One region of the Peribacillus sp. NPDC097264 genome, then DNA from elsewhere that is predicted to be linked to it. Evidence: riboswitches for the same ligand, from Rfam matches in the RefSeq annotation. Region 1 holds a riboswitch; the other holds the start of a gene.
What was found. A riboswitch is a leader RNA that binds a small molecule or an ion and turns the genes downstream of it on or off. The one in region 1 is predicted to bind FMN.
Positions count from the first base shown of each region.

Region 1 (16,116 bases):
ATTGCCTTACCCTCTATTCACAAACTCTTCGTATCTTTCATCGTTCGCAAGCCAGGCTACATATTTACGTTTCGTGTATTTTTCCGCTTCCTCGAACGTATCAAACGATTTCTTTATCAGTTTTCCATTCACTTCAATGATCCACTCTTCTTCTTCATCATTTTCATAAATGAAGATATCCTGTTTATCTCTCGTTGAATATAGGCAACCTTCTGGTGAATTCTTCACATTCAATTGGTTCTTATGAGCGTCGCGCTTAATCGGTTCAGAGAAGAAGGTCTTCTCGACGAATTGGCTGTATGCTTTTTCCGACATCGTACAACCTGCGGCTTTTTGATGGCCGCCCCCATCATATTTCCCTGCAACCTCAGCTACATCTATCTCATCATGGATGGTGCGGAAACTGATTCTTTTGCTTCCGACCATAAGGATCGCAATATAATCCAGATGGGAAAATTCTTTTGATAGCTCATTACCCAATTCCGAATGGTAAGACTCGGCATGGACCACCCCAACTGTATGAGGACCGACCGTAGCCTGATACACTTCTCTTTTTTTCCTATTTATGTACCGATCCACACGACTCTCTTCCACTCCCAAAAGAGTCTGTTCCACTTCATCAAACGCGAAGCTTTCAGCTGATGAGAGCTTATGGGCAATCTTCGTTTCGAATTCTTCAATCGGAATCATGAAGAATAAGTCATTCAACCGCTTGGCCGTTACATTATTATTGGCCTGCCATTCCCATGTATCATATTGTCGAACCAATTCAACGAATTCAGAGAAAATCCGGGAAGGCTCCAGCCACTTTTGATCCACCGCATATTGATAGAATAAAGAAGTGGCTGCCGTTTGTTTGCCGTCTTCCTGTTCAACCGTAACAGATGCCCAGTCATGTTCATTCAAATGCAGTGCCGACTTATGATGGTCGATTAAAAGTGCATGTCCTCCATCCTCAACGAATTGCGTAATCATTTTTTCATTATCTTCATTTACCGAAAGATCGGTAACAATCAATGTATCCTCGATATTCGCCTGCTCAAGAAATGCTTCGACATTCTGATTAAGGCGGCCGATTGAATTATAGCTAACTACCACGTCTTCCCCGAATGCAAGCTTCGCGACGATTCCGCAGCCGACCCCGTCTAAATCATTATGTGTAAAAAGATAGTACACATAAACCCCTCCTAAAAACTAATATATTTACTTTTCCCTAAGAAATGATTTTCAATTGCAATCTTTACAATTGTAGCATAATCACATCCGACTATTTTAACACGGTTCCACCCAAAACCGCTTTGAACGTAAAAAAAAATCGACCACCTTCAATTTTTTTCTTTATTTTGTAATATTTACATCGTAATATAGATGAGTTACTAAATAGAAATCGAGGTATGACAATGTATCAGTTCAGATCAGATCGTGCATCAAGAGAAATAATAAATAACTCAAGACACTCGGCCATCATCATCTATACACTATTCACGATTGCTGCCGGCCTCCTATTATCATTCACAGTCGGCATACCGACTCTAAACATTGGAATCATTGCCCTTTTTAGCATCATCCCCGCCGTTGTGGCCTCCATTTTGATCAAGCAAAAAAAATGGACACTCGGGGTGCCCTATCTTATCGGCATCACGATCAACCTTTTATTCGCTTCGATCATCATCCAGTCCAGTAGCCCTTTGTCATTGGTCCTGTTATATCTAGGGCTTCTTTTTGCGTCCATTTATTACGATTATTATCATGTCATCTTGTCGATCGTCCTATATTCAGGGTTCCTGATTTACCTGATTTTATGGTCAGAACCTTTTTCCATGGTTTTATCTGAAAAGGGCGTCACTGTACTTGGTATCATTCTTTTATTTATTTTAACTGCCATTTTATCCGTCTTTTTCAGTTTAATCGGTAGTGCTTCGATTAATGTCGCTTTGGTCGAGCTTGCTAAGAGCCGACAAACGGAAATCAAGACCAAGGATATGCTTGACGAAATCACCAAATCCGTTCATGGATTGACCGACTTTTACAATGAGCTGCAAGCCAATGTCCAAGTCACTGGAAATATCTCCAAGGAAATCACGAATGCCTTTATAGAAGTCACAAGGAATATTGAATCCCAGGCATTTAGCGCCAATGAAGTGAAAGATTCCATCGATTCATTCGATGTAGAAGTTCAACAGGCCACCCTTGCATCCGATAAAATGAAAGTCCATACGGTAGAAAATGAATCAAGCACCAAAGATGGACGTCAGGCGATGATCATCCTTGCCCAAGATATTATATCCGTGGGGGAAAAGGCTAAACAGACCGCCTTCTTAATGGAAGAATTGAATCAACAAAATAAGCAGATCCAAACGATTCTGGCAACAATCGAAGACATCTCGGACCAAACGAACTTAATTTCCTTGAATGCCTCCATCGAGGCGGCACGAGCGGGGGAACATGGGAAGAGCTTTGCCGTGGTTGCGGATGAGATCAGGAAGCTTGCTGTAAACAGCCGACAGGCGACCAATCAAATCCAGCAAATCTTACATCATATCTCCATCAAGTCTAATGAGGTGACAGATGGCGTGAATCAGAGCTTGGATGTTGCAGGCATGATAAAGAAAAACTCCGAAGATGTCGAACACGTTTTCAAAGAGATGGAAGGAAACACGCTCCAAGTCATGGAACAATCGATCAAACTTCAAACCATGCTTCAAGCTTTGACGCAAAACTCGAGTACGGCAACGAATGAAGTGACCAATATTGCCAGCATCGTACAGGAAAATGCCGCTTCCCTGGAGGAAGTCGCCGCGAGCGTGGTGGATCAGAATACCCTCATTACCCAAATGGAAAGTAACTTCTCCAGTTTTGAAGACCTTTTAAGAAGCCTGGAAAAGCTGACAGTCAGCGAGAAGTAATTTGTTTGTTCAAGAAGAAAGCCGCGGATGGTTGCCCTTCCGCGGCTTTCTATCTAATTTATTGTTCAATCAGTTTTCCAAGGTTCGCCATTTCTATGGCACTGACCGCTGCTTCATATCCTTTATTTCCCGATTTCGTGCCGGCCCGTTCAATGGCCTGCTCGATATTTTCCGTCGTCAATAATCCGAAGATGACCGGAACGCCGGTATCCAAAGCAACGGAGGCCATTCCTTTCGCTGCTTCATTGCAGACATAATCATAATGCGAAGTAGAACCTCTGATGACCGTCCCTAATCCAATCACTGCGTCGTATTTCCCCGTGTTCACAAGTTTCTTGGCAATGAGCGGCAATTCAAATGCTCCTGGCACCCAAGCGATGTCCACGTCATCCTCGTCAACACCGTGGCGTTTCAGACCATCCAATGCTCCGCCCAATAGCTTGCTTGTAATGAACTCATTGAACCTTCCAACCACGATTCCCACTTTCAGTCCCGATCCGATTAATTGTGCTTCGATAATTTTCCCCATGTCTATTTCCTCCTCATTTTAAAAACATCATGCATTTTGAATGTATACCTGTTCTTGCGATGATTCCTTTTGCTTACGGTATTGTACCAAGTCCGCAATCGTAATGAATTTCAGGTTGAATTTATCCGCAATTAGTTCCAAGTCGGATACACGTGCCATGCTTCCATCTTCATTCATGATTTCACAAATGACACCTGCTGGAGCAGCCCCACATAACTTGGCCAAGTCGACGGAGGCTTCCGTATGTCCCGTGCGGCTTAACACGCCCCCTGCCTTGGCTATCAACGGAAAAGTGTGCCCCGGGCGTTGAAAGTCCTCGGCAACCGAATCTTCCTTCAAAAGCTCAAGGATGGTAATGGACCGCTCGAACGCACTGATTCCGGTAGACGTGCTTTTATGATCGATACTTACGGTGAAGGCCGTCCCATGATGATCGGTGTTATCATTGACCATCGGATGCAAGTTCAGCTTTTTCGCCAACTGTTCGGTAATCGTCGTACAAATCAACCCACGGCCATGCGTCGCCATAAAGTTGATGGCTTCGGGTGTCGCCTTTTCTGCAAGCACCACGAAATCCCCTTCATTTTCGCGGTCTTCATCATCGGAAATGATGATTACTTTCCCAGCTTTCAAATCTTCAATCGCTTCTTCAATGGTATGGAACATCCTGTACACCTCCATTTATTAGAATCCATGCTTAGACAAGAATGCTAAATCCAGTCCTGGTTTTGATTCGCTGTTTTTCATTTGATGTATGATATATTTCCCTAACATGTCGTTTTCAATGTTTACGATATCGCCTGCCGCCTTCCTGCCCAAAATGGTATCCTGATGGGTCAAGGGAATGAGTGATACAGTCAGCAAATTTCCCTCGATGCCGAATATCGTCAAGCTTGTCCCATCGATGGCAACAGATCCTTTTGGCATACAGTATGTACTGAGCCCTTCTTCCAGCTGAATCACATAATAGACGGCATTTTCTTTTCGTTCTTTTTTCATGATGGTGCCCGTTCCATCGATATGACCTGAAACGAAATGGCCGCCGAAACGTCCATTAGCACTCATCGCACGTTCAAGATTCACTTCTGAACCTGGTTTCAATGTCCGGATCGATGAAGCTTTCACCGTTTCCGGCATCACATCGACCGTAAATAAAGTCTGTGTGAAGGAAGTCACCGTCAAACAGACCCCGTTAACGGAAATGCTGTCTCCAAGATGGACATCTTCCAGTACTTTCTTAGAGGAAATGGCCAGTTCCATGCTGCTTCTTCCCTTTTTCATGGAATGAACCGTGCCGATATCCTCAATGATTCCGGTAAACATAGTTTCTCCCCCTTTTATACACATATAAAAAACCCCTTAGGATGGCCTAAGGAGTTAGCAGGAGAAATGAGTGAAAAAAATGGTATACCTAATAAACCCATCATTTCATATTCTGAAAAAATAGGCGTACGTATACACTTGGATTTCACACGTCCTTCTCCCATCCAGACTGTACTGTCGGCTTTGGATTCTCACCAAATCCTGCCTTTATCAGGCTCGCGGGCTTAGAATTGCTTCATCACCGCCGGTTGGGATTTTCACCCGACCCCGAAGGACTAACTATTTTTTTGAATCTTCCATTATTTTAACACTCTAAAGTACGGATGTAAAACATCTATCCTAAAATGAATCGATAGTTGCAAGCACTTCCTATAAGAAAAAGAAGGAAACGATCCTATGTAAGCGACTATAGCCGTGGTGCTTACATATCAATGGATCCCTGCCATAATACAAATCTCGTATACACGATCTGAGTGAGATGCTAAAATTTGATTCCATTATTTTCTTATAAATGTGACAAATCATGATATAATAATTGGAAAATCAAGAATAAATGGGGAATTCAAATGGGAAAGACAAACCTTTTAATGGTTCAGCACAATCATATCGAAAGTGAGCGTATCATCTTACGTCCGGTTTCGCTTGATGATGCTGAGGATATGTATGAATATACATCTGATGAAGAAACGACACGTTACCTTTACGACAAACATAAAGATTTGGACCAGACTAAGAACTTCATAGCGAACTATTTCTTGGAAGAGCCTATCGGCAAATATGCACTCGTGTTAAAGGAAGACAACAAAATGATTGGGGCTATCGAATTCAGAGTGCATGAATCGAACAAATGTGGAGAACTGGGTTATACTTTAAACCGGAATTTCTGGGGTAAAGGCTATATGACCGAAGCGGGAAAATCAATACTGGAATTAGCCTTCCATGTTTTGGATTTGGAGCGAGTATTTGCTGAATGTGATGTGATAAATGCCGCATCCGGGAAAGTATTGGATCGCTTAGGCATGAAGTGTGAAGGGATTCACCGTAAAAGCCACATGACGAAGGGTACATTATTAGACAGCGCCTATTATTCCATATTAAAAGAAGAATATGTAACCCCCGAAAAAAAGGATGAAACGGTTGTTAACGCTAAATCCTAATTTTACTAATTAATTAAGCACCTTTAAAGGACCTTGCTGCAATAAAAGTAGCAAGGTCCTTATTTTTTAGACGTGTTGTACCTTTATCCCTTTACAGATCTTGAATACCTTCTTTTATCCACCAAGTAAGAATCCTTCCTTCCGATGTGCTAAAAAAGGTTATCTCTCCAATTTAAAAGGAATAAGATAATATGTCCCAATTTCATTCAAAGGAGGAAGACACATGCTAATTGTTCTTATCAATCTTGTTGCCTATCTGTTCGTCATCACGATGAACTTCCTGGCTAATTACCTTCCCTTCAATGGCCAAACCTCAGGGGAAGTTTCCGGGAAACTGGACGTTCTTTTTACCCCAGCCGGCTATGTATTCTCGATATGGGGATTGATTTATTTTCTTCTTGCCATCTGGGTAGCCAGACAGTTTATGGGGAAACACAAAACAAGTCCCGCATATATGGTCTCTTTCCCATGGTTCGCCTTAAGCTGTATATTTAACGGAGCCTGGCTATTAGCTTGGCATTACGAATACTTCCTGTTATCCGTCATCATCATCATTACACTTTTATTGACCTTGATTGTCATTTACACAAACATTATAAAAGTGAGGCATGCCTTTCTCGACTTGATGCCCTTTTCCGTCTATCTAGGATGGGTGAGCGTCGCGACCATTGCTAACATTTCCTACTATCTGACCTATATCGGCTGGAATGGTTTCGGGATTTCCGATGTAGCATGGACGATCGCCCTCTTACTCGTAGCCACGGCTCTGGCATTCATCTTTGCCATCAAAAACAAGGACTGGTGCTACCCACTCGTCTTCGTCTGGGCCATCATCGGAATCGGCGTAAGGAACAGCACGCCCCATCCTACAATCACCACCACATCCTATATCCTGGCCGCCCTCATCCTCATCCTATCCATAACCGTCCTGATCAGGAACCTCAGGAAATAATTCAGGAAATAAAAGGGGTCAGACCCCTAAAACGCCTGTTCAAGGTCAGACCAGATGTCATGCCAGGATTCTAGGCCGACGGAGAGCCGTATGAGTTGGTCGGTGATGCCCATCTGCGTTCTTGATTCTTTTGGGATGGACGAGTGTGTCATCGTAGCGGGATGCTGGATCAAGGATTCAGCGTCTCCTAGGCTGACCGCGATTTTTATAAGCTTCAAGTTATTGAGGAATCGTTGGGCATCCTGTTTTGTCCCCTCCAGTTCAAAGGAAATCATGCCTCCACCGGATTTCATCTGTTTTTCCATGATCCGATAATCCCCTGATTCTGCGTCGCCTGGATAATAGACGGCCTTAACCCGTTGATGCTGTTTCAGCATGCGAAAGATCTCCGTTGCATTAGAAGCGTGACGATCCATCCTGACTGGCAACGTCTTCAATCCCCGCAACAGCAACCATGCATCAAATGGCGAAATAATCCCTCCGATATCCTTTTGTGTTGTCATGGCCACCTGATTGATAAACTCCTTCTTTCCGACAATCAGACCCGCGACAACGTCCCCATGTCCACAAAGATACTTCGTAGCACTATGAAGGACGACATCACATCCAAATTCCAGTGGCTTCTGTAAATATGGAGTGGAAAACGTATTATCGACCACAACAGGTACATTATTCTCCTTGGCGACTTTCATGACCAATGCTAAATCGATCATTTTCATCGTCGGATTAATCGGCGTCTCAACATAGATGCAGGTCGTATTCGGACGGATCATGCTCCTTAGCTGGTCCTCCGTTTCCATATCGCAAAAATCGTGGGTGATCCGGTATTTTTCCTCCATCAGTTGAAGAAGGCCGAAAGTACATCCATACAACCCTTTTGAACAAACGATATGGTCATCGGCTTTGGTCAAAGCAAAAAGGACCGCAGACACGGCAGCCATCCCTGAACTGAACGCAAGTCCCGCTTCCCCGCCTTCCAAGGCCGCAATCTTCTCTTCCAGCACCCGAACCGTCGGATTTCCCAGCCTCGAGTAAATGTATCCATCTTCTAAACCAGCAAACCGGTTTTCCCCTTGTTCGGCCGTATCGAACGTAAATGTCGAGGTTTGAAACAAAGGTGTGGTCAAGCTTCCTAAATGCTCCTTCGAATCATATCCTTCATGAATCACAGCTGTTTCAATATGCTTATATTTCTCTCCCATTCTAACTCCCCCTATCCAAATAGCTATATCTATCATATGTTAAAAAAACATATTTTGGAAGCGTTTTCAATGTAAGTCGCCTGGGCATTCGTACAGGATCAGTCCTGTTGCCCTTGTTAATCATCCACAAAGCTTGTGAAGCGGCCAGTTTTCCTTTAAAAAGCTTGCAATCTATCAAATAGGAACGTCAAATGAGGATAGCCGGATTACGCTACAGAACATAAAAAAAGAGACAGCCTTCATGGCCATCTCCATTCTTCATGCCTATTCTTCTTCTACGATATTCCCACCATAGAAAGTGACTTTCGTTAAGGGGATTTCAAGTTCGCGAGCCATTTTCTTCAACTCACGCTCTTCTCTTTCCGTCACGATCGAGATGACCGTGCCATCCGCTCCGGCACGTCCCGTTCTACCAGACCGATGAATATATTGGTCAATGTTTTCAGCCATATCAATATGAACGACGGCTGTCAGTCCTTTAATATCAAGTCCACGGGCCGCCACATCGGTTGCAATCAACATCGGTGACTTTCCAGAACGAAGCTTACGCAACGCTTTTTCACGATCGACTTTATTCGACTCCCCGTGAAGTACGCCCATTTCGATGCCTTTAAACTTAAGCTTCTCATGTAACACGCTAAGCTCGGCAATATCGTTCAAAAAGGCCAATGCCTTCACATCTTTCAATCTTGTGATTTTCTCCAAGATTTTGGACTTTTCGCGTCTTTCGACTACAAAATAAAGATGATCGACCTTCGAATCCATTTTTTCACTTTTATCAACCTTGATCAATTCTGGTTCATTCATGAATCCTCGGGCCACTTTTTCCGTTTCTTCGGGAAGGGTCGCCGAGAACACCATGATTTGGCGGTCCTTAAGCGTCGTTTTGATAATATTGTTGATTGTTTGCATATGCTCGGGAATGATCAATTGATCTCCTTCATCGAGTACGATCGTTTTCACTTCATGCATCTTCAACTTCTTTTGGGCAATCAATTCATAGACACGGCCTGGTGTTCCCGCAATCACTTGCGGATGCTTCTTCAGTTTGTCCAACTGACGCTTCACATTGGCGCCACCAATGAAGGCTGCTCCAGAAATACCGCTACCTTCCGACCAAATCCGAATCTCTTCATTGATCTGCATCACCAATTCCCGTGATGAAGCCAAGATTAAAGCTTGGGGGGATTTTTTTTCAGGATCTATTTTTTCAAGCAATGGCAGTAAATAAGCAAGTGTCTTTCCCGTCCCCGTTGGAGATTCGGCCATGACGTCTTTTCCTTGTGCAATGACAGGAATCGTTTTCGTTTGTACCGGCGTAAGTTGTGCAAAGCCTGACTTTTTCCAGACTTCCTGGATAAATGGCTTTCTATCGTTCAGTAATACAGGTAATTCGCTCATATCGTTCTCCTTTAATAAAAAAACTTTTCATATCCTTTATAGTACCATTTGTTATAGGGTAGTAGCTAACGGAATCCGAATTGTCACCGTCGTCCCTTTATGTTTCTCACTTTCAAATCGCATCTCACCATTCAATCGATGGACAATTTTCTGACAGATGGTAAGCCCGATTCCCGTTCCCTTTTCTTTTATCGAATAAAACGGTTCACCAATTCGCTCCAACCGCTCTGGCTCCATCCCGATCCCATTATCACTGACCATGACTATAGCATGATCATCGATGATTTGCAGGGATATGTCAATTTTTCCATTCTCACCAACAGCCTCGATGCCATTCTTGATGAGATTGATGAATAGCTGTTTAAGCTCGATCGAATCGGCCATGACTAAAACGGGGTCTGCCCCTTTCACTTCAATGGCCATCTCAATATTGTTCAGGTTCGATTCAGCTTTCATGAGTGTATACACTTGATGCAGGCAGTCCCCAAGGTCCAGCTTACGGAAGGTGACATCCTGTTTCTTGCCAAGGACGAGCAACTCGCTCGAAATGATATTGATGCGTTCAATTTCCTTTAACATGATGTCAGTATGCAACGGGTCGACTTCCTTGGTCATATCCATTAATTGCACGAACCCTTTTAATGATGTCAACGGATTTCTTATTTCATGTGCCACGGCTGCCGAGAGATGCCCGATGACGGAGAGCTTTTCAGACATGATCATCAATTCCTCTTCACGCCGGACCTTGGTAATGTCCCGGACGATGGCATAGATTCCAAGTAACTCCTTGTGGACAATGATGGGCAAAAAGGTGACACGCATGATTCGCTTTTCGTCATCCATCCTCTGGATATTCGTTTCGAAGTGTACAGCTTCTCCCTCCAAAGACTTGATAAAATAATCAGATGCTTTTTCATTTTCGATCAAATCGATGAAGTATCCCGCTTGTTTTGCTTTTAATGCCTCACCTCGGACCCCGAGGAACTTTTCGGCTTTTGGATTAACCGACATGATCCTGCCTTCAAGATCCAATTGTAGAACACTATCTGGATTGTGCTTAAACAAGGATTGATACTGCTCATCCTTCAAGTTGAATTCCTGTTGGGACCGCAACATTTTCCCTGTCCAATACCGGATGATGACATAGAGAATGATCCCGGTTATGAATATATAGATCCACCCCTTCGAATGCTGGAACATCGCATAGGTGTGAACATTCTCTTTTGCGCGGGACATCGAGATGTAATCGGTAACAAAAATCCATAAGGCCCCAATGATCATATATATAATAGCTACTTTACCTGCAATTTTATGTGAATGGTTCATCGCGTATCCTTTATATTTATTTTTTGGCTTATTATTCCCAACTCACTCAAAAAAAAGTCCTCATGCACTACACATAAGGACTTTACAGCTATTGTACCATGTTTTTGCTAATGATTGAAAAGAGAGTGCCATCCATTCAATTGAACAGCGCATTCTATTTAGTTAGGTTTTTAACAGCCTGATCAAAATCTTCGTCTATTTCTTTAGAAGGTTTCGCCGATAACAGACTGAAAATCACGACGGCAAGCGTACCTGCGATAAAGCCAGGTATGATTTCGTAGACTTCCGCGAACTTGTCGATGGATTCCCATACGATCACGGTTACCGTACCGATGACCATTCCAGCCAGTGCTCCCCATTTTGTCATTCTTCTCCAGAAAAGGCTCAGTAAAATGACCGGTCCGAATGCCGAGCCGAAACCTGCCCAAGCATACCCGACCAATTTTAAAATGGTCCCGCTCGGGTTGAACGCCAAAATAAGGGCAATCACGGATATCGCCAATACGCCCAACCGTCCAACCAGCACTAATTCCTTATCTGAAGCATTTGGACGAACGAACTGTTTATAGAAGTCATCCGTCAACGCACTTGCCGACACCAATAATTGAGAAGCGATCGTGCTCATGACTGCGGATAGAATCGCCGCCAGTAAGAATCCCGTAATTAGAGACGGGAACAACTCTTTAGAAAGGAGGATGAATACTGATTCAGCATTCGCTTCCCCCAAAGGCGCATTCGCCTTGCTAAAGTAAGAAATCCCGACCAATCCTGTGAACATGGCACCTACAATGGCGAACACCATCCAGCCCATACCGATTCGACGGGCACTTTTCAATTCTTTCACGGAAGATATCGCCATGAATCGGACGATGATATGCGGTTGGCCAAAATAACCAAGTCCCCATGCCAGCAACGAAATGATCCCAATCGTCGACATTCCTTCAAACGCATGCAAAAGGGTCGGATCAATTGATTTTATTTCCGTAAATGTTGGAGTCCAGCCTCCTATATTTACAATGGTGACGACAGGTACTAGAATTAAGGCAATGAACATGATGGTTCCTTGAACAAAATCCGTCCAACTCACGGCAAGGAAGCCACCGAATAACGTGTAAAGAATGACGACACTTGCCGTCAGCCAGATTCCATATCGGTAATCCAGGTTAAAGGCCGTCCGGAAAAGCTCCCCGCCTGCTACCATACCGGAAGAGGTGTAGAAAGTAAAAAAGATTAAAATGACTAAAGCGGATACCACTTTTAAAATTCGGGAGGTATCTTTAAACCGATTCCCCAAATAGTCTGGTATAGTAATAGAATTATTCGCGATCTCCGTATATGTACGAAGCCTTGGCGCCACGAATAACCAGTTTAGATAAGCGCCTACTGACAGACCGATGACGATCCACCCGGCACTTAAGCCATTCAAGTACATGGCTCCAGGAAGGCCCATCAGCAACCATCCGCTCATGTCGGAAGCACCGGCACTTAAAGCGGTTACAGCCGGACCCAAGTTTCTTCCTCCGAGCATGTAATCCGTCAGGTTAGCGGTCCTTCGATAAGCAAGGTACCCGATTAACAGCATACCTGCCATGTATATGACAATTGAAACGATTGCTCCATATTCCAAAAATTCTTCCTCCATTACTTACGAACCTTTCGATAGAGAAGGCTCATTTTATTAAAATAAGCTTATCAGAAAAAAAAACATAAGTTAAGTAGTTCTTTCTAATACCCAATATATTAAAATATACAATTAATAGACTATTCAAAAAAGCGCTCCAAAAAACAAGGAGGACAAAGTCATGCAACCCTATTTCAAACAACAGGATGGAATCTTCCCATCGGTTTGCTCACTTGATTGCCCCGATCAATGCGGTTTACTCCTTCACAAAAAAGACGGAAAAATCGTGAAAGTCCAGGGGGATCCCAAACACCCGGTCACAAAGGGAAATATCTGCAACAAGGTCCGGAATATGACAGCCCGTCTATATGATCCGCATCGTCTTTCGCAACCGCTTATGCGAATCGGTCCAAAAGGAAAAGGGCAATTCGCCCCCATTAGTTGGGACGAAGCGATCGGGATGATCACGTCAAAATGGAAGGCCTTGATAGACCAGCATGGACCGGAATGCATCCTCCCCTACAGTTTTTATGGAAACATGGGAAACCTCAGTGCTGAAGGCATGGATCGTCGCTTCTTCCACAAACTTGGGGCAAGTAGGCTGGAGCGTTCCATTTGTAACTCTGCCGGTTCGGTCGGCTACAGTTATACCATGGGCGGTTCGTTCGGAATCGATCCGGAGGAAACGATCGACACAAAGCTTTTCATCATGTGGGGGATTAATGCCGTGAGTACCAATATGCACCAAGTGACAATTGCCCAGCAGGCCCGGAAAAATGGCGCCAAGGTTGTGGTGATCGACGTCCATAAAAACCAGACCGGGAAGTGGGCTGATTGGTTCATCCCCATCCTGCCTGGTACGGATAGTGCACTTGCCCTTGGCATCATGCATATTTTATATGCCGAAAATATGGTCGATCAGCCTTTCCTAGACGCCTATACGGTCGGTTCTGACGAATTGCGTGAGCATGTCCGCCAATATGACCCGGCGACCGTCTCCACGATCACGGGCGTTCCAATCGAAGACCTTTATACATTAGCCCGGATGTATGGACAGACCAAACCATCATTCGTTCGAATCGGTAATGGCCTGCAACATCACGATAACGGCGGAATGGCTGTAAGGACCATCGCCTGCCTTCCCGCCCTTACCGGACAGTGGCTTGTTAAAGGCGGTGGGGCGATGAAAGGGAACTCCGGTTATTTGGCATTTAACAAAGATGCCTTACAACGCCCTGAGCTTTTGCGAAACAAGACTACTCGCATCGTCAACATGAATAAAATCGGAGAAGCCCTTTTAGATAAGGAGAACCCGATTCGTTCCTTATTTGTATACAGCTCCAATCCTGCCCTTGTCGCTCCCAATGCAAACAAGGTTAAGGAAGGACTTATGCAAGAAGACCTATTCACGGTCGTCCATGATTTATTCTTAACTGAAACGGCGCAGTATGCCGACCTGGTCCTTCCCGCCTCTTCATCCTATGAAACGGAGGATTTTTATACTTCCTACTGGCATAATTACATACAAATTCAAAAGCCAGTCATGGAGAAATATGGAGAGTCCAAATCAAATGTGGAATTGTTCAAGCTGTTGGCTGCTAACATGGGATTCGAGGACCAAGCTTTTCAAGACTCTGAGGAAGACATGATCCGTCAAGCACTCGACTTCCCCGAGAATCCTTATTTAGGAAACATCAACTATGAAGCTCTTTCTGAACATCAGTTTGTAAAAGCCGAGATGCGACCACTCTTCCCAGGGAAACTGCCGACACCGAGCGGCAAAATCGAACTCTATTCCGAACGGATGAAACAGCATGGGTACGAACCATTGCCTACCTATACACCCATCGCGAAAGACAGCGATCTGCCGTTCTTATTCATACCGGCGCCGAACCATAATTTCCTGAATTCGACTTTTTCCAATAATGAGAAACATATATCGATGGAAAAAGAACCAAAACTGCATATGAATACGGAAGACGCAGTAAAACGAGGGATAACAGACGGCGATATGGTCCGTATCTGGAATGCACGAGGCGAATGTGTATTAAAAGCCGTCATAGGAGAAAATGTCCTGGCCGGTGTCCTAGTCAGCCAAGGCATATGGCCAAATACACCTGGCAGAAAGCAGCATATCAATGCCCTCACGCCAGACCGGCTCTCCGATATGGGAAATGGTGCCGTCTTCTTTTCCGGCCGTGTTGATGTGGAAAAAGCAGTGTAAATGATGATTTTATTTCTCGCATTCACTCGTTTCCCGGGAAATATCCTCGATTCTTGTAATATATTAACTCAAATTCTGGATTCATTCGCTCCACAAAAAAAGGCTGTTCCCTCTGGGGAAGCAGCCTTTTTCGTGGCATCCGAACCACCCTGGTTGATTCGAATGCCATCCTCTTCACGTCTTATACAACTTCTTTTTCGATAGCCGCAAATGTATCGTCCAAGATTTCGATCAACTTCCCTACCTCTGCTTTAGTGATGATCAAAGGTGGTGCAAACACTAGCGTATCTTGATCGAATGTAACAGATCGGCAGATTAAACCATTTTTAGCGGCCTCCGAAACGATCCGTGGAGCCAAAGGGGTTTCGAATTTTTCCCCCGTTTGTTTGTCTTTGACGATCGATATACCACCAATCAGTCCTAGCGCCCTTACATCCCCGATTATGGAATGTTTAGCTTGAAGCTTGTTAAAGCCTGCAAGCAATTCCACTCCACGTAGTTTCGAGTTTTCAATTAAGTTTTCCCGTTCAATGATTTCGATATTTTTCAACGCAACGGCACAAGCCATCGGGTGGCCACTGTAAGTGTAGCCATGTAAAAGCGTCCCTTTAGAAAGGGCTATGAAATCCTGATACATCCTATCATTCAGGACAACACCGCCCAATTGGGCATATCCACTCGTCACGCCTTTGGCAAAGCACATCATGTCTGGTATGACCCCGAAGTGCTCGATTCCGAAATACGCACCCGTTCTGCCAAAACCGGTAATGACTTCGTCCGTCACCAACAAAATGCCGTACTCATCACAAATCTCCCTGACTTCCTTGAAGTAGCCTTCAGGAGGCATATTCACGCCACCAGCCCCTTGTATCGGTTCCGTTATGAAAGCAGCGATAGTTTCCGGTCCTTCCTGTACAATGGTCTTGCGCAATTCCTCAATGGAGGAACCATCCACATAACAGAAATCCGGCGCAAGGGAATTCGTGAAGTCGCGGAAAGGCTTCAATCCCGTGGCACTAGTCGCTCCCATCGCCACCCCGTGATAGGACTTCGAACGGGAAATGATTTTTTGCCGGTTGGGCTGGCCTTTTAAGATCCAATAGTGACGCGCAAGCTTGATCGCCGTATCACTCGATTCCGACCCTCCGGACGTAAAGAACACGGCATTCAAATTTCCGGGTGCGATGGAAGCGATTTTGGCAGCCAACCGAATGGCTGGTTCATTACTGAAGGTGGCAAAATTAGAGGTGAACGCCAATTTCTCCATCTGTTCCTTCGCCACTTTGGCAATTTCGTCCTGCCCATGCCCGATATTCACATTCCAAAGGGAAGACATCCCATCGATAACCGTCCTGCCCATGATGTCCGTTAGGTAAATCCCCTTACCCTCGGTAAAAATGAAACTCGGTCCATCTTGCTGCTGTTGTTCGATCGCTGTTGTCGGATGGATAAAATGCTTTTTATCCCAATCAATC
Region 1 covers NZ_JBNNSR010000010.1:49,814-65,929, reverse strand. Annotated here, with positions in the region: gene ACQKL0_RS16310 (DHH family phosphoesterase) at 7-1,176, opposite strand; gene ACQKL0_RS16305 (methyl-accepting chemotaxis protein) at 1,401-2,906, shown strand; gene ribH (6,7-dimethyl-8-ribityllumazine synthase) at 2,965-3,435, opposite strand; partial or broken gene ribB (3,4-dihydroxy-2-butanone-4-phosphate synthase) at 3,499-4,101, opposite strand; gene ribE (riboflavin synthase) at 4,120-4,758, opposite strand; FMN riboswitch at 4,907-5,037, opposite strand; gene ACQKL0_RS16285 (GNAT family N-acetyltransferase) at 5,325-5,915, shown strand; gene ACQKL0_RS16280 (tryptophan-rich sensory protein) at 6,139-6,867, shown strand; gene megL (methionine gamma-lyase) at 6,894-8,069, opposite strand; gene ACQKL0_RS16270 (DEAD/DEAH box helicase) at 8,334-9,470, opposite strand; gene ACQKL0_RS16265 (ATP-binding protein) at 9,522-10,796, opposite strand; gene putP (sodium/proline symporter PutP) at 10,951-12,423, opposite strand; gene ACQKL0_RS16255 (molybdopterin oxidoreductase family protein) at 12,599-14,641, shown strand; gene ACQKL0_RS16250 (aspartate aminotransferase family protein) at 14,823-16,116, opposite strand, start outside.

Region 2 (16,116 bases), on a different contig from region 1:
GCATTCTCAGCAGTATGGCAGACGGGGTTATTACCTTTAATAAAGATGGTACTATCCTTGAGACGAATCCTCCAGCTGACCGGTTCTTGCAAGCATGGTACTTTGAAAAAGGATACAATCGGGAAGACAATATGAATGTACCATCAGTACTCATGAATCTATTTGACGAATCAGAGTCCTATGATAAGGAACAAGTTGGAGAAATTACTTTACAGGGTAGAAATTGGGGACTGATTGTCAGTCCTTTATATTCAACTGCAGATAATATCCGCGGTGCTGTCGCCATCATCCGTGATATGAGTGATGAACGTCGCATGGATAAACTAAGGACGGACTTCATTGCCAATGTGTCCCATGAGTTAAGGACCCCGATATCGATGCTACAAGGGTATAGTGAAGCCATTGTAGATGATATAGCAGGCAGTGAAGCTGAAAAAATGGAAATGGCTCAGATCATTTATGATGAATCGTTGAGGATGGGACGTTTAGTTAATGATTTATTGGATCTAGCCAGATTGGAATCAGGGAAAATGAACCTTACTTATGACCTGGTTTCCGTCTCCCCCTATTTAAAGAGGATTACAAGTAAGTTCTATGGACTGGCTAGAGATAAAGGGATCACGATTACGACGCATCTTCAAGACGATGGGATCAACTGGAGTTTTGACCCTGATAGAATTGAGCAGGTATTGACGAATTTAATTGATAATGCAATCCGTCATACTCCTGCAGGCGGAAAAATCGATGTCATTCAAAAAATGAGTGATCGCAGAGGCTTGATTATAGATGTGAAGGACTCTGGTTCAGGTATTCCGGAAGAAGACTTACCATTCGTATTCGAGAGATTTTATAAAGCGGATAAAGCACGTACCCGTGGACGGTCTGGTACGGGCCTAGGTCTGGCCATTGTTAAAAATATCATTGATGCACATGATGGATATATTTCGGTGAACAGTTTACCAGAAAAGGGAACAACATTCAGCTTTATTCTACCTCGAATATTGGAAAATGCTGAATAAATGTCAGATTGCTTGGCAAATAATCTTGATACATGAGAAACAGAGTGGGCAAAGGCAATTGGATTCTCCTAATTGCCTTTGCCCATATTTTATTTGCGGGCAGTATATGGAGTGAATTGGGTAATTAGTATAAAATAAGTATGTAACTTTCATATGAAAATATCGACTATAATTATGAACGGATGTGGAGAAATAATGAATTCCATTTTCCACGATCTTTATGAAAAATATCACCAGGAAATTTATCAATTCATTTATTATATGACCAAAGACCGTGAAACGGCAGAGGACCTGGTTCAAGAAGTTTATATAAGGATAATGAAGGCCTATAATCGTTTTGAAGGCAATAGTAGTGAAAAAACCTGGATGTATTCCATTGCGAGAAATGTGACCATTGATTATTTTCGGAAACAAAAAGGATGGAAGAATAAAATCATTCCCAATATTGATTGGGATGGTCAGATGATTAAAGATAATCAGCCGATTCCCGAAGAAGTGGCCATTATGAATGATAATGTCAGAGAGATATATCGTTGCTTGAATCGATGTACTGTTAATCAAAAAGCAGTCATTATTTTACGGTACATACAAGGCATGTCCATTTCAGAAACCGCGGGTGTACTGAATTGGAGTGAAAGTAAGGTAAAAACAACGCAACACCGCGCTTTAAAAGCGATTAAAAAAATGATGGATGATTCATCAGAAGAGGGGAGGAATTCCTTTGAAGAAATCCCGTTGGAAAGAAAGAGAAATTGAGGACTTGCTTCGCCAACTTCCGGAGGTAAAAGATAAACGCTCGAAGAAAGAAGTGTTTTCGAGGATAGAAGGTAAGCAAAGAAGAAACCGTAAAAAACTTTGGATTCCTCGTATTGTGGGCATTGCCTCCTTATTCTTAATGATGATCATTGGATCTTCACTGATGATTGGAAAAGATGAATCTCAAGAGCAGGAGGTTAATAGCCACGGCAATGGAAAATTGGCCATTTCAGAAAGTAAGATCATTTTGGATAAGCAAGAAAAGCATGATATTGAATCACATGAAAAGCAGGATGTAAAGGAAGATATTGAGGGCGAACCAATAGAAAAAAATGAATTGAAAAGTAAATCTCAACAAGTGGAAAAAGAAAAAACACCCATTCGTGCGATCTACTCAGAAGATTTGCGGGGGAAGTCGACAATAACTCTAGGCGTGCCTGATCACCAACAGAATTTTATCGTACCTCTATCTTTTGTAGTCGATACTATCGAAGAAACGGAAGCCTTGGATCAGGTGGTAAAAAAGATGTCGACCATTAATGAGAAAAAATATGGCCTGTCCGATTATTTCCCTCTAGATATTAAGGTATCCCATGTTCCCACCAACAACACAGCAAATATCGAATTACGGGCAGGCAGTAATCTGTTGGATGAGGATATCGTGTTTCTTAGAACCATGGAAGAAACCTTATCCTATCTAAATATTGATAAAGTGACATTTACAACGGACGGAAAATCTGGTGCCAGTTTTGCTCATGCCGGAACAGTAATAGAAGAAGAAATTCCCCAGCACAAGAATCGCACATTCTTTCTTTATCACACGGATAAATCATCTTCAAGTTTCCTTGTGCCTAGCAATATCGATTATCAGAACATGGAAGAGGCCCTACAAGCGGCAAAGGAGGAACCTGGCATAGAAGGGATTTCTTCTGCTCTACCGGAGAGTTTGAAGTGGGAGAACCTAACATATGATGGGGGTTTAGTAACTGTAGAACTGGCACAAGAAGGCCGCTTGAAGAATGATTCAGAGTCGCTTCAAGGTTTGGAAGTCATTCTATTTACAGCTAAAGACTTTGGCTATGCAAAGGTGAAGTTTGAAAACTCCCCTGTAGAAATGGTAGGTTCTCTGAATTTATCGGAAGAGATTACAGTACCCGTTGCTCCTAACTTAGTTAATTAAAGGTCAAGTGCATGCTTGCGATGTGAGAGGCAGATGAGGGTCGTTCAACAAAAAAAGGATGCCCGCTAGTGGGGCATCCTTAAGTGGAAATTATAAAGCTATTCGGGCCATGAAAGTAATTTCTTGTGTTTCCTCTAAGAATTGCTTCATATTATCTTCTAATGGTTTATCGAAACTCAATACCATGATAGCTTCCCCGCCAGCTTCTTTACGACCAACTTGCATAGTCGCGATATTTACGGCATGATCACCAAGAATTTTACCGACGTTACCGATTACTCCAGGTTTATCAGTGTGTTGGATATAAAGTAAATTAGCTTCTGGATGGAAATCAATTTTGAAACCATTCAGATTGACAATCCGGGAACCATAGTTCTCGATATGAGTACCACTAATGGTTAATTCGCGAGTGTCGCCTTTTACTTTTAGACTGATCAGGTTAGAATAACCTAGAGAGTCAGTAGAAACCTTTTCGCCAATGGTAATGCCACGCTCTTTAGCAACCAATAGCGCATTCACTTCATTAACTGAAGCATCTACTCTTGATTTGAAGAAGCCTGCTATTAGGCTTTTTGTTAGAATAGCGGTGTCGAAGTCCAATGATTCACCTGCATAAGTTACGGAAATCTCCTGAATGCCTTCTTTCATGCATTGTGAGGCAATGGAGCCCATTTGTTGGACTAGTTGATAGAATGGCTGAACCTTTTCAAACACCTCTTTAGAAATGGCTGGAAGGTTAATTGAACTTGATACAGGATTACCTTCAAAATAGGTTAATACTTCTTGGGCGACTTGAACGGCAACATTCAATTGGGCTTCTTTAGTGGAAGCTCCTAAATGAGGAGTAGCGATGACGTTATCAAGTTCAAGTAATTTATGGCCAAGCGGTGGTTCTTCAACAAAAACATCCAATGCGGCTCCAGCTACATGTCCCTCGACAATCATTTCATATAAATCATCTTCATCAAGGATTCCGCCACGCGCACAGTTTAATACGTACACGCCTTTTTTACAGGTGAGTAACTTTTCTTTATTGATTAACCCTCTAGTTTCGTCCGTTAGAGGTGTATGTACAGTGATTATATCTGCTTTAGGGAGCAATTCATCTAAAGTCAGGGAAGTTACGGACATTTTTTTTGCACGATCGGCTGTTAAGAATGGGTCATAAACTATGACTTCCATGCCGAAAACTTTTGCGCGTTTGGCAATCTCTCCACCAATTCGTCCGAAACCAACAATGCCTAAAGTTTTTCCGCGAAGTTCCGTTCCTGTATAAGAAGATCGTTTCCATTCTCCATTTTTCAGGGAAGCATAAGCTTGCGGAATATGGCGCATCAAGGAAGCCATCATGGCAAATGTATGTTCAGCTGTTGAAATTGTATTTCCGTCAGGAGCATTCACAACAACGATTCCTCGTTTTGTTGCAGCAGGAATGTCAATGTTATCAACGCCGACACCTGCGCGAGCAATGATCTTTAGTTTTGGCATGCGGTTCATTAAATCTTCTGTAACTTTTGTTGCACTTCTAACCAGTATTGCATCGATCTGATCAAGTTCGTTTGCTGCTTCTTCTACAGTCTTCTGAATAAGAAGAATATTGGATGCCTCTGAAAGCGGTCCGAGTCCTTCTGGTTTGATGGCATCTGCTACTAAAATCTGATACACGTGTAAACACCTTCCTAGGTAAAATTCTCTTAAATTTCAGTTAATTTTACAATTGAAATGGGAAAACTGTCAATTTGGCATACCTATATGTAAGCGCTTTAATTAAAGTTGCTTTGAAATTCACTCGTCCAAAACCGCAAGGGCAAAGGGTTTGAGTCGTAATTTTCTAAAAATAAAAATTATTTTAGACCGAGTAAAATGTCGTGATTATAAATACATATTTTGTTTAAAATGAATAAAAGTGTAATATTCGATTGTCGTAAATTCATAGTTGCGATGAAAATACTATTCAAAAAAAGAAAAATCATTTATAATGAAAATTGTAAATTAATTTTATAGGTCTATCTTCGGGGCGGGGTGTAACTCCCCACCGGCGGTGATGAAGAAAAATTCTTCTAAGCCCGCGAGCCTTAGGGCAGGATTTGGTGAGATTCCAAAGCCGACAGTATAGTCTGGATGGGAGAAGATGGAGGTTCCTGAATGCGTTCAAACAGTCAAGTGCTGAACGTTTGTTTGATGAAACCTTTAATTTATCCCTTTAATTCTGTCGGAATTAAGGGGTTTTTTATTGAACATCAACATTCATGAAGGATCCCTAACCTCTTTTTCAAGGTAGATCAAGAAAAAGAAGGAGAGAGAACTATGAAATCGAACAAAGTTAAAAAGATGGTCACACTTGCAATGCTAGGAAGTCTTTCCTACCTACTAATGCTTTTGAATTTTCCATTTCCGGGATTTCCGCCTTTTCTGAACATTGATTTTAGTGACATCCCAGCACTGATGGCGGCATTGATTTTCGGACCGCTTGCAGGAGTTTTAGTTGAATTCCTGAAAAACTTATTGGATATGGTCATGACTGGAAGCGATACGGGTGTACCGGTTGGACATATCTCTAACTTTATAGCGGGGGTATTATTCATACTGCCAACATATTATGTATATAAAAAAATAAGTTCGAAAAAAGGAATGACATTTGCCTTGCTAGCCGGAACAGTTTCCATGGCGCTAATTATGAGTGTCTTGAACTATTATGTCTTTTTACCGGCATATACTTTCTTTATGGGATGGGATGCCATGACCGCACCAGAGTCAAGACAATTCGTAACTGCGGCAATACTCCCTTTTAACATCATTAAAGGAGTGCTCATTACTTCCGTTTTCATGCTATTATTTGTTAAACTCCAAACATGGATCAATAAAACAAGTGTTATATAAACATGCTTAATATATAAAAAGAGGCAGAAACAACCAGATGATAACTGGGTTGTTTCTGCCTCTTTAATGTATGGGGAGAAGTTTTAAAAAATACATAAAAAAAGCCATTCTCAAAATGAAAATGGCTTTTATTCTTATTCGAATTTTAAAGCGTCGCCCTCGAATGATTCGTCTGCGACTTTGATAGAGTCTGTGGGGCATCCTTCAAATGCATCCATCATGTCATCTATAAGAACATCGGGGATTTCAACGATTCCTTCGTTATCATCTAGCGTAACAAAAGCAATTCCTTCATCATCATAATCATAGATATCTGGTGCTGCAGCTCCACAAGCTCCACAAGCGATACATGTTTCTTTATCAACAATAGTAAATTTAGCCATGAATAAAACCCCTCCTAAGTTGATTTACAACTCAAAACCTTTTTATTATAGATTAACATCTCTTTCTTATTGTAAGACCGAATGCCGAACTTATCAATAGAAAATGTAACGATAATACGGCAGTATATGAAAAGTCAACACAAATTATTGGGAAAATTTCTTTATAACGAGTACGTATTTAGTTGTTTATTCACAAATATCGTTGCATATATGACATAAAAAAAGGCGGTATTTGCAGATTTTTGTTACAATATAATTGGATAAATGGAACAAGGATGTGAGTTTCATGAACAATTATCTTCAAGCAATCATTTTATATGCGATACAAAAGTTCCAAGGTGAGCGTTCCATCTACGCAATTTATCATATGCTTCAGGGTAAAAAATCGTCCCAGACTATTCAGGATGCGCATTTATTTGGTCTGACGAACATATTTGGGACTATGCCTCGTTTTACCCGGGAGGAGTTATCTCAAAACATAAAATTGTTTCTTGAACTGAAACTAATCGAACCAACGGAAAAAAATGATGTGTATTTGATTAGTGAACAAGGAGGAGGGGCGTTGGCCTCTTATTTCAAAAAGTGGCCTCTTCCTTTATCACTAAATGGGTGGAAATACCAAAACATCACCCCGGATTTTTGGAGAAGACTCAATCTTCTTATCCAAACTATATCCCATATTGTCCACAATGAAAGGCCTTTTTATCCGATACAACAGAATCAACGAGTACAGGAATTCGTAAAGGGTTTTTTATATGCCAACCAACAAAATCGAGAGTTACTTGCTCAGCATCTTTTTGATGAATTGGTCACCCTCTTAGAGATGCAAAGTGAGTTGAACCGTGACATTTTTGTTTTGAAAATTACGGGAGTCAATCGAATCGGACTTACGTTTGAGCAGATTGGAAAAAGGAAAGAAATTGATGAGTGGTTTGTGCACTACGTTTTTCTCGATTCATTGCATCAAATGCTCGCAGAGATATCAACAGTACGCGATTACCCTCTGTTGGCTTCTTTAATCCATGATTGGAAAAATGGTGGGCATCCTCATCTAACACAATCGACACATACGACTCTGCAATATATTCAGGCAGGGAAAACGATACAGGAAATTGCAGAGATTCGTCGCTTAAAAGGAAATACGATTGAGGATCATCTCGTAGAAATCGTGCTATCGGACAAAAGTTTTTCGATAAATGACTATGTTCCAATAGAGGATGAAGACAAAATCATTACGGTCATTAAACGGTTGAATACGAGAAAACTCAAGGCAATCAAGGAAGCTGTCGATAATGAGCAAATTAGTTTTTTTCAAATAAGGCTTGTACTTGCGAAAATAGGTGATAGAGGATGAACTTGAATACAGTCCTGAAAGATAAATTTGGATTTGACAATTTTCGTCCTGGACAGCATGAGGTAATCGAATCCTTGCTAGAAGGGACCGACACATTGGCAATGCTTCCCACAGGGTCTGGTAAATCATTATGTTATCAGCTCCCTGCTTACCTTATCAATAAGACGGCTATAATTGTTTCACCGTTATTATCCTTGATGCAGGATCAGGCGGATCAGCTTAAGATGAGAGGGGAAAAAAGTGTTCTGACCCTCAATTCTTTTTTGACCGCGTATCAAAAAAAACAGGCATTTGAACGATTGCAAACGTATCGGTTTATTTTTCTGTCTCCCGAAATGCTTGGGCTAGAAAGTGTAATCCAGTCTTTAAGGAAAATTGACATAGGCTTATTTGTCATTGACGAGGCGCATTGCATTTCTCAATGGGGATATGATTTCAGGCCGGATTACTTGAACTTGGGAGAAGTGAGGCGTAAGTTAAGTAACCCATTAACGCTTGCCTTGACGGCAACAGCAACAAAAGAAGTACGGCAAGATATAATCAGGAACTTGAATATCTCCCAACCCAAGGAAATCGTTTCATCCGTTGATCGGGAAAATATCGCGATACTTGTGGAAAATATATATAGCTACGAAGAAAAGCTTGCCCGTGTCCTCTCGCTTGTCAGGGAATTTCCAGGTAGTGGAATTATTTATTTTTCTTCGAAAAAAGTGGCTGAAGCGGTCTCGGGTTTTTTACAGGAAAATGGAGTCGGTAGTGTCAATTATTATCATGGAGGTATGGAACAGGAGCAAAGAATGCTCATTCAGCAGCAATTCATCTTGGGCCAGTTAAAAATCATTTGTGCAACGAGTGCGTTTGGAATGGGAGTCAATAAAGCTGATGTTAGATTTGTCATCCATTTTCATATGCCATCCACAATGGAATCATACCTTCAAGAAATAGGGAGGGCAGGCCGTGACCAAAAACAAAGTGTAGCCATTTTACTATATAGCGAAGGGGATGAAGGACTTCCGTTGCATTTGATGGAACAACAGCTACCAACTGACCATCAAATTGAGGCCGTTTGTTCGTATTTAAATGAAGCGAAAAGAAGTATGGCTGATTTAAGTCTTTCTGAAAAAGAGCATCTTCTTCAGAGCTTTTCCTTGAATGATATTCAATTCCGTTTTTTTACACAATTTCTGACGGATGATGACTCACCATTGCATAGAACAAGGATGAAAGACTATTGTCATACAAGAAAGATGCAAAATCAGGCAAAGCTGAACGTTTTTTTGAATTGGATTCATACTAAAATATGTAGGCGTTTGGGCATTTTGCATTATTTTGAAGAAGAGCAGCAAAAAGGGAATGACGTATGTTGCGATCGTTGTGGAATAGATGCAAAAAATATCTTGGATGTATGGCCGGCAGTAAAGGAACAGCAGGGTAATTCATATTCTACATGGAAACAGGAATTAGCTTTTATCTTATTGGATAAGGATAATGGGCATGAAAAATAAGCAGGCGCAATTAATTAAACAGCTGACAGACAAACAGTTACTATATAATTTGTTCCTGACCCAAATTATTCTCTTAACGATTGGCTTTTTTTTAGGTATTATCTTATTTGAAGATTTTTCTACCTTTCGTTCTTTATTTGACATTAAAGATATGGATATTTTGTTGATAGGTGTCCCTGCTGGAATCTTAGTGGTCATTTTTGATGTGGTTATGATGAAAGTGACCCCTGTTTCCTATCAGGATGATGGTGGAGTCAATGAACGCATTTTCAGTAGCCTACCATATCCCATGATCTTTATCGTCTCTTTGTTAGTAGCGGTTAGCGAGGAATTATTATTTCGTGGTGTTATGCAGACACATATAGGCTTATTGTGGACGAGCATTATCTTTGCGGCGGTTCATTATCGTTACTTATTTAATTGGTTTTTATTTTTGAATGTGACGCTTTTAAGCTTTCTCATCGGATTTTTGTTTGAATGGACCCAAAATATTTTAGTGACGATCACAGCCCATTTTTTAATAGATTTTATCCTCGGTATATTAATAAGACATAAGTATGTAAAGCTGGCAGTATGTGAAGAGGGTGGTGACTTAGATGAGTCGTGTAAAAGAGAATGAAAACGATCAAGCTGGAGAACTTCGTACGCGATCCGATCGTCATAAGGTGAAGTCATCTTTACCAAAAAGAAGTGAGGTTCATCAGAGTAAAAAGAAAAAAAGCAAAGTGAAGATAAAGTTCCCAATGATTAAATTATTATCGCTATTTTTCATTTTGCTTCCTATAGGATTTTATAGTCTTTATACATACCTTCAGGATAGGCCTGAAAAGGATACCAAAAGTAGTGAAGTGGTGAATTTTAGTGATGACGAAGAAACTATAGAAGAGGCTGTGCCGACAACGGCAACGGCCGGGGATATTAAGGAAAAAGAAGAAAAAGATACTGCTAAGCTTAAAGAAAAAAAGCAAGAGGAAGATAAGGCTGCAGAAGAAAGAGCAAAGAAAAAAGCCAAACAAGAAGCGGAAGCAAAGGCTAAAGCAGAGGCGGAAGTAAAAGCCAAACAAGAAGCGGAAGCAAAGGCTAAAGCAGAAGCGGAAGCGAAGGCCAAACAAGAGGCAGAAGCAAAGGCTAAAGCAGAAGCGGAAGCGAAAGCCAAACAAGAAGCAGATAATAAAGTAGCTTCTGGGGATGCCGCAGCTACCAAATCGGAGGCTGACGGATATAAAGTTGTTTACCATACGGTTCAGGCAGAAGAGACATTGTTCAGGATTGCGATGAACTACTACAAATCGCAGGAAGGCATTGCGCTAATTCAGAAATGGAACGGGCTGAATGGCAATGAGATTTCGAAGGGACAAGTCTTGAAGATACCACTGAAAAAGTAAAAGCAAAAGCACTCTGTCTCTTAAGATCGACAGGGTGCTTTTTTTCCTAAGGTTGGGTTATTTATAGTAAAGGTCCGCCCCCATTATCATTTTTTCCAAGACAACCTCATATCATGATTTGAAGGATTAGGAAAGAGGGGGAAGATAAATGGAACCGGCAATCATTTTATTGGATGATAAAACCGATCAGGCGGCAAAACAAATGTTACAGAATGTTGTGGTCCGCAAAAAAAAATTCGAGACGCTCAAAAAGAAGCATCTTCATAGTTTATGGGCAACAATGATTATCGCTGCTCTTTTCTTGATATATCTTTATTTATATATAGTTGTTCCTTATTCCTATTCGTTCTTTAAGATGTTCAGTGTCTTTGTTGACCATTTTAGCCATTTTTTATTTTTGGCTGCGACGACCGGAATCTATGGTTATATGATGATGATCAAAAAGAAAATGGATAAAGCAGAAAAGGAATTTCAATTGCTTCGATGTGAAATTATCAACAAAAGCAAACAGTTGTGGGAAAAAGAGGATGAATGGAAAAATCGGCACAAGGTATTTGACATGATGAAGAAGAACTATGATATTAACTTATTTCATGAAAATAAATAAACTCCTAGTTAGGAATATTGAATAGCGGGTATTATGGTTTTATGAGTAAGTTTCGGAAGGATTTCGGTAATTGAAAAGAAAGAAGGTTTAATGAAAGATGTTTTTGGTTTATGTGTTTTTGGGTTTGCTACTGCTTATATGTGTGATGGTTTTTTACATGTGGCGTACAGCTAAACAAGATAGGCTACTTATCCAGGATTTATATTTCAGCAACTTTCCGGAAGGATTTGGGGAAATTCGGATTTTTTTTATTTCCGATCTACATCGGAGAATTATATCGGATCGTTTAATCGAAGATGTCGTTGGTAAAGCGGATTTAGTCATTATTGGAGGGGATATCAGGGAAAGTGGAGTCCCCTTAGAGCGGGTAGAAAAAAATATCTTGAAACTGAAAGAGATTGGACCTATATATTTTGTATGGGGGAATAATGATTACGAAGGAGACTTTCATGAATTGGATGCCTCACTTCTGAATCTCGGGGTCAAGATATTGGATAACACTTCCGTTTCTTTTGAGTCGGAATCAGGAGAAAAGGTTGCTCTCTTAGGCATAGATGATATTTCCGTTGAAAGAGACAGACTCGACCTTGCTCTTTCGGACTGCGGGGATGAGCATTTTCGGATTTTGATCAGTCACAATCCACTTGTTAAAGAACAACTAAAGTCAGAAAATCGTATCAGTCTCGTTCTTTCGGGGCATACCCATGGTGGGCAGATACGCATATTTGGATTTGGCCCATATCGTTTGGGAGGCATAAGGAACGAAATGGAATGCATGTACATAACTAGTAATGGATATGGGACAAGTACTGTGCCATTAAGGCTTGAGGCAAAGCCGGAAACCCATCTGTTCACATTGAAAAAAGGGAAATCTACAGAATATGGAGAGGTTTTGGAGAAAATCTATTAGGCCGTTAACTCAATGAGCATATTTGAATTTTACAGAGTGGAATTAATCCACTATAATTTCATCAATGATGTTCTGTTATTGGAGGCCTTGTAAACTTATGCAAGAAGGTAAATATAATATTAAGGCAGTTTCTAAACTGCTAGGTATCCAGCCAGGTACTTTACGGGCGTGGGAAAGACGTTATCACTTTATTGAACCTATCAGGAATGATTCAGGTCACAGATTGTATACGGAAAAGCATCTGCAAATCCTAAAGTGGTTAATCAATAAAACAGACCAAGGGTTCACGATTAGTCAAGCCGTTTCGTTGCTTGAAGGATCTGAAAGGATAGCGGAAGATGTCCACGAAACCAAGCAAAATAATGAACAAACGCTCAAATTAGCGAATGAACTCCTTGATGCACTGTTAAGCTTCAATGAAAATAAGGCCCAGCTGATTATTAGTCAGGCATTCAGTATGTACAGTATCGAGCAAACGGTAGTTGAAGTACTTGGAGGTATCTTGGTTCAAATAGGCAATAAATGGGAAAATGGTGAAATTACTTCAGCCCATGAACATTTTGCTTCATCCATTATCAAAGCTAGAATCAGTTCGATTATGCATACTATCCCGACAAGTGGTTTATTGCCAAAAGCACTAACCGTTTGTGCGCCAGGGGAAAAGCATGAATTCGGTTTGCTGATTTTCACAATCTTCTTAAAAAGAAAAGGGTATGAAACGGTTTATTTAGGTGAATCGATAGCTGATGAAGACCTCTTTACTGTATTGAATATAATCAAACCATCTTACCTCTTTATGTCATGTTCGCTTTCTGAGAATCTCCCGGGAACTTTAAAGTTGATAGATGAGCTATGGCAGGAGTTCCCTGACCTGAAAATAGGTCTTGGGGGAGAAGCGCTGAATCATCTTTCTGACGATGACCGTAATAAATTCAAGCATGTATTCATTGGCGGTCTCCAATCGGATTGGAATAAGTGGTTGAAATTTTAATGTTTTCCTCATAAATAATGGATATGCACCTTGAGACCAAGTCTTCATATGATGTATGAAGATGGAAACCAGGGGGCATTTTTTTATGAAACTGGAACGATTAACGAACAATAAGATTAAGATTTTTTTGACCCTCGATGATTTAATTGATAGAGGCATCACAAAAGAAGACATCTTAGGGAATTCCTTGAAAGTGCACAAATTGTTTCAAGATATGGTGGAAGAAGCTTGTGAAGAGCTCAGTTTTAAAATGAGTGGTTCGATTGCCATTGAAATATTTTCCCTACCTGCTCAAGGGTTGATCATTATAGTAACGAAGGATGAAGAAGAATTATTTACTGAGGAAGAAGAATTTCTGGATTTGCAGGTTAAAGTTGATGAATCTCCCCATATTCTTTATGTTTTCCACGATTTTGAAGATGTAATTCAGTTGTGTCATCGTCTGACCCTCCAAGGGATGCTCAATAGTGCCCTTTATTTTTATGAAGGAAAATACTATTTATTGATTGAGGGTGTTAGGGATGCAACTTATGAAACGGTCATCTCCCTTGCAGCCGAATATGGCCATGCTTCGACGCTGACATTATCCCGCATAAATGAATACGGAACCCGCCTAATTGAAAAGGAAGCCATACATGTTTTAATCACGCATTTCATTTAGTAGAAAAGAGGAGACAGGGCAGACACTTCAAATATAGCCGAAAACGGTTTGCCTGGATAACCTCGTTCCTTTTCGGTTTAACCTCTAAGATTAGGGGAAGTATCAAGTATATAAACGTAAATGTTACCGTTTTCATTTTTTGAATATTTCTAACTTTTAAATTCCCATTTTTACTCTTTGCTTTAATATTGCGAAGGTGTATACTAGCACTGAAGAGCACTTATCACTAATAATAATGGATCTAGATTATATAGGGGGTACTATAATGGAATCGGCAAAAGGGAATAGCCATGTGAATGAGGAAGAAAAACATGACGTGCTAAAGTCTACCCAGACAGTAATACATAAAGCACTGGACAAACTGGGGTATCCTGAAGAAGTATTTGAGCTTTTAAAAGAGCCTTTACGATTATTGACGGTGAAAATGCCAATTCGTATGGATGATGGTTCCGTCAAAATTTTCACAGGATATAGGGCACAGCATAATGATTCTGTTGGTCCTACAAAAGGTGGCATTCGTTTTCATCCGAATGTGACGGAACGTGAAGTAAAAGCACTGTCCATTTGGATGAGCTTGAAATGTGGCATTGTTGATCTTCCTTATGGTGGTGGGAAGGGTGGAATTGTATGTGATCCACGTAATATGTCCTTCCGGGAATTGGAGAGACTTAGCCGGGGTTATGTCCGTGCAATCAGCCAAATCGTAGGACCCACAAAGGATATTCCTGCACCAGATGTATTTACTAATTCACAAATCATGGCGTGGATGATGGACGAATATAGCCGTATAGATGAATACAACTCGCCTGGTTTCATTACTGGTAAACCTCTTGTACTAGGTGGATCTCATGGACGTGAATCTGCAACAGCTAAAGGTGTGACCATCTGCATTAATGAAGCGGCTAAGAAACGCGGCATTGATATTAAAGGGGCACGAGTCGTCATACAAGGATTTGGGAATGCAGGTAGTTTCTTAGCGAAATTCATGCATGATGCCGGTGCTAAAGTGATCGGTATATCCGATGCCTATGGTGCACTTCATGACCCAGATGGTTTGGATATTGATTATTTACTTGACCGTCGAGACAGTTTCGGTACGGTTACAAAACTGTTCAAAACGACAATCACTAATCAAGAACTTCTAGAATTGGATTGCGATATTTTGGTTCCAGCCGCCATTGAAAACCAAATCACGGAAGAGAATGCTTCAAACATTAAAGCTTCCATCGTGGTTGAAGCAGCCAATGGCCCGACTACTATAGAAGCTACGCAAATTCTAACGGATCGTGGAATCTTATTGGTTCCTGATGTCTTGGCTTCGGCTGGGGGCGTTACCGTATCTTACTTCGAATGGGTCCAAAACAATCAGGGATATTATTGGTCTGAAGAAGAAGTTGACGAAAAGCTCGAAAAAATACTAGTGAAATCATTCAATAACATTTATGATCTTTCCCAATCCAGACGTGTTGACATGCGATTGGCAGCATATATGGTCGGTGTTAGGAAAATGGCAGAAGCATCTCGCTTCCGTGGATGGATTTAATAATTTAATGATGTATGATTAACTTGTATTGCTAGAGCGTACGAGCATTATCATTGAAAAGATATGTAAAAAATCCTATCATTTAATGATAGGATTTTTTAATAGGAGAAGAATATAACTTAATATTATTGTTGGAAAGGCAGTGCGTGTAAAATGAATGAAGAAGAAGTAATTATAATCGGTGGGGGCCCATGTGGACTGTCAGCTGCTATTGCTCTAAAAGAAGAGGGAATTCAGGCCCTTGTTATAGAAAAAGGAAACGTAGTCGATTCCATTTATCGATATCCTACCCATCAGACCTTTTTCAGTTCCAGTGAAAAGTTAGAAATAGGGGATACGGCATTCATTACCGAAAATCGGAAACCCGTGCGAAATCAGGCACTGGCCTACTATAGGGAAGTTGTCAGGAGAAAAGAATTACGGGTACATAAGTTCGAGAAGGTTGAAGAAGTGAGAAAACAGGATGACGGACGCTTTTTCGTTAAAACATCTAAAGGTAATTATACGGCGTCACGTGTCATCGTAGCTACAGGTTATTATGATCATCCTAATTATATGTGCATTCCGGGCGAAGAGCTTCCTAAAGTGTTCCATTATTTCAAGGAGGGACATCCTTACTTTAACTGTGACGTTACTGTCATTGGTGGTAAAAACTCAAGTGTGGATGCAGCACTGGAATTGGTCAAGGCCGGGGCAAGGGTTACAGTCCTTTATAGAGGATCCGAATTTTCTACAAGTATTAAACCATGGATTCTTCCTGAGTTCGAGTCATTGGTCCGTAATGGTAAAGTCGTGATGGAATTTAACGCCACTGTAGATAAGATCACTGAAGATAGTGTGGCTTATCATGTTGGTGACGTGCATAAGGTAATTAAAAACGATTTTGTATTTGCCATGACGGGTTACCACCCCGATCATTCATTTTTAGCAGCAATGGGCATT
Region 2 covers NZ_JBNNSR010000004.1:161,470-177,585, forward strand. Annotated here, with positions in the region: gene ACQKL0_RS07870 (ATP-binding protein) at 1-1,019, shown strand, start outside; gene sigX (RNA polymerase sigma factor SigX) at 1,194-1,775, shown strand; gene ACQKL0_RS07880 (hypothetical protein) at 1,741-2,955, shown strand; gene serA (phosphoglycerate dehydrogenase) at 3,046-4,620, opposite strand; FMN riboswitch at 4,960-5,092, shown strand; gene ACQKL0_RS07890 (ECF transporter S component) at 5,263-5,835, shown strand; gene ACQKL0_RS07895 (ferredoxin) at 5,970-6,218, opposite strand; gene ACQKL0_RS07900 (helix-turn-helix domain-containing protein) at 6,505-7,572, shown strand; gene ACQKL0_RS07905 (RecQ family ATP-dependent DNA helicase) at 7,569-9,077, shown strand; gene ACQKL0_RS07910 (CPBP family intramembrane glutamic endopeptidase) at 9,067-9,696, shown strand; gene ACQKL0_RS07915 (LysM peptidoglycan-binding domain-containing protein) at 9,674-10,462, shown strand; gene ACQKL0_RS07920 (DUF2663 family protein) at 10,611-11,069, shown strand; gene ACQKL0_RS07925 (metallophosphoesterase) at 11,227-11,979, shown strand; gene ACQKL0_RS07930 (MerR family transcriptional regulator) at 12,077-12,970, shown strand; gene ACQKL0_RS07935 (genetic competence negative regulator) at 13,056-13,631, shown strand; gene ACQKL0_RS07940 (Glu/Leu/Phe/Val family dehydrogenase) at 13,897-15,174, shown strand; gene ACQKL0_RS07945 (YpdA family putative bacillithiol disulfide reductase) at 15,328-16,116, shown strand, end outside.
Region 2: another riboswitch for FMN. It lies ahead of ACQKL0_RS07890 (ECF transporter S component); the one in region 1 lies ahead of ribE (riboflavin synthase).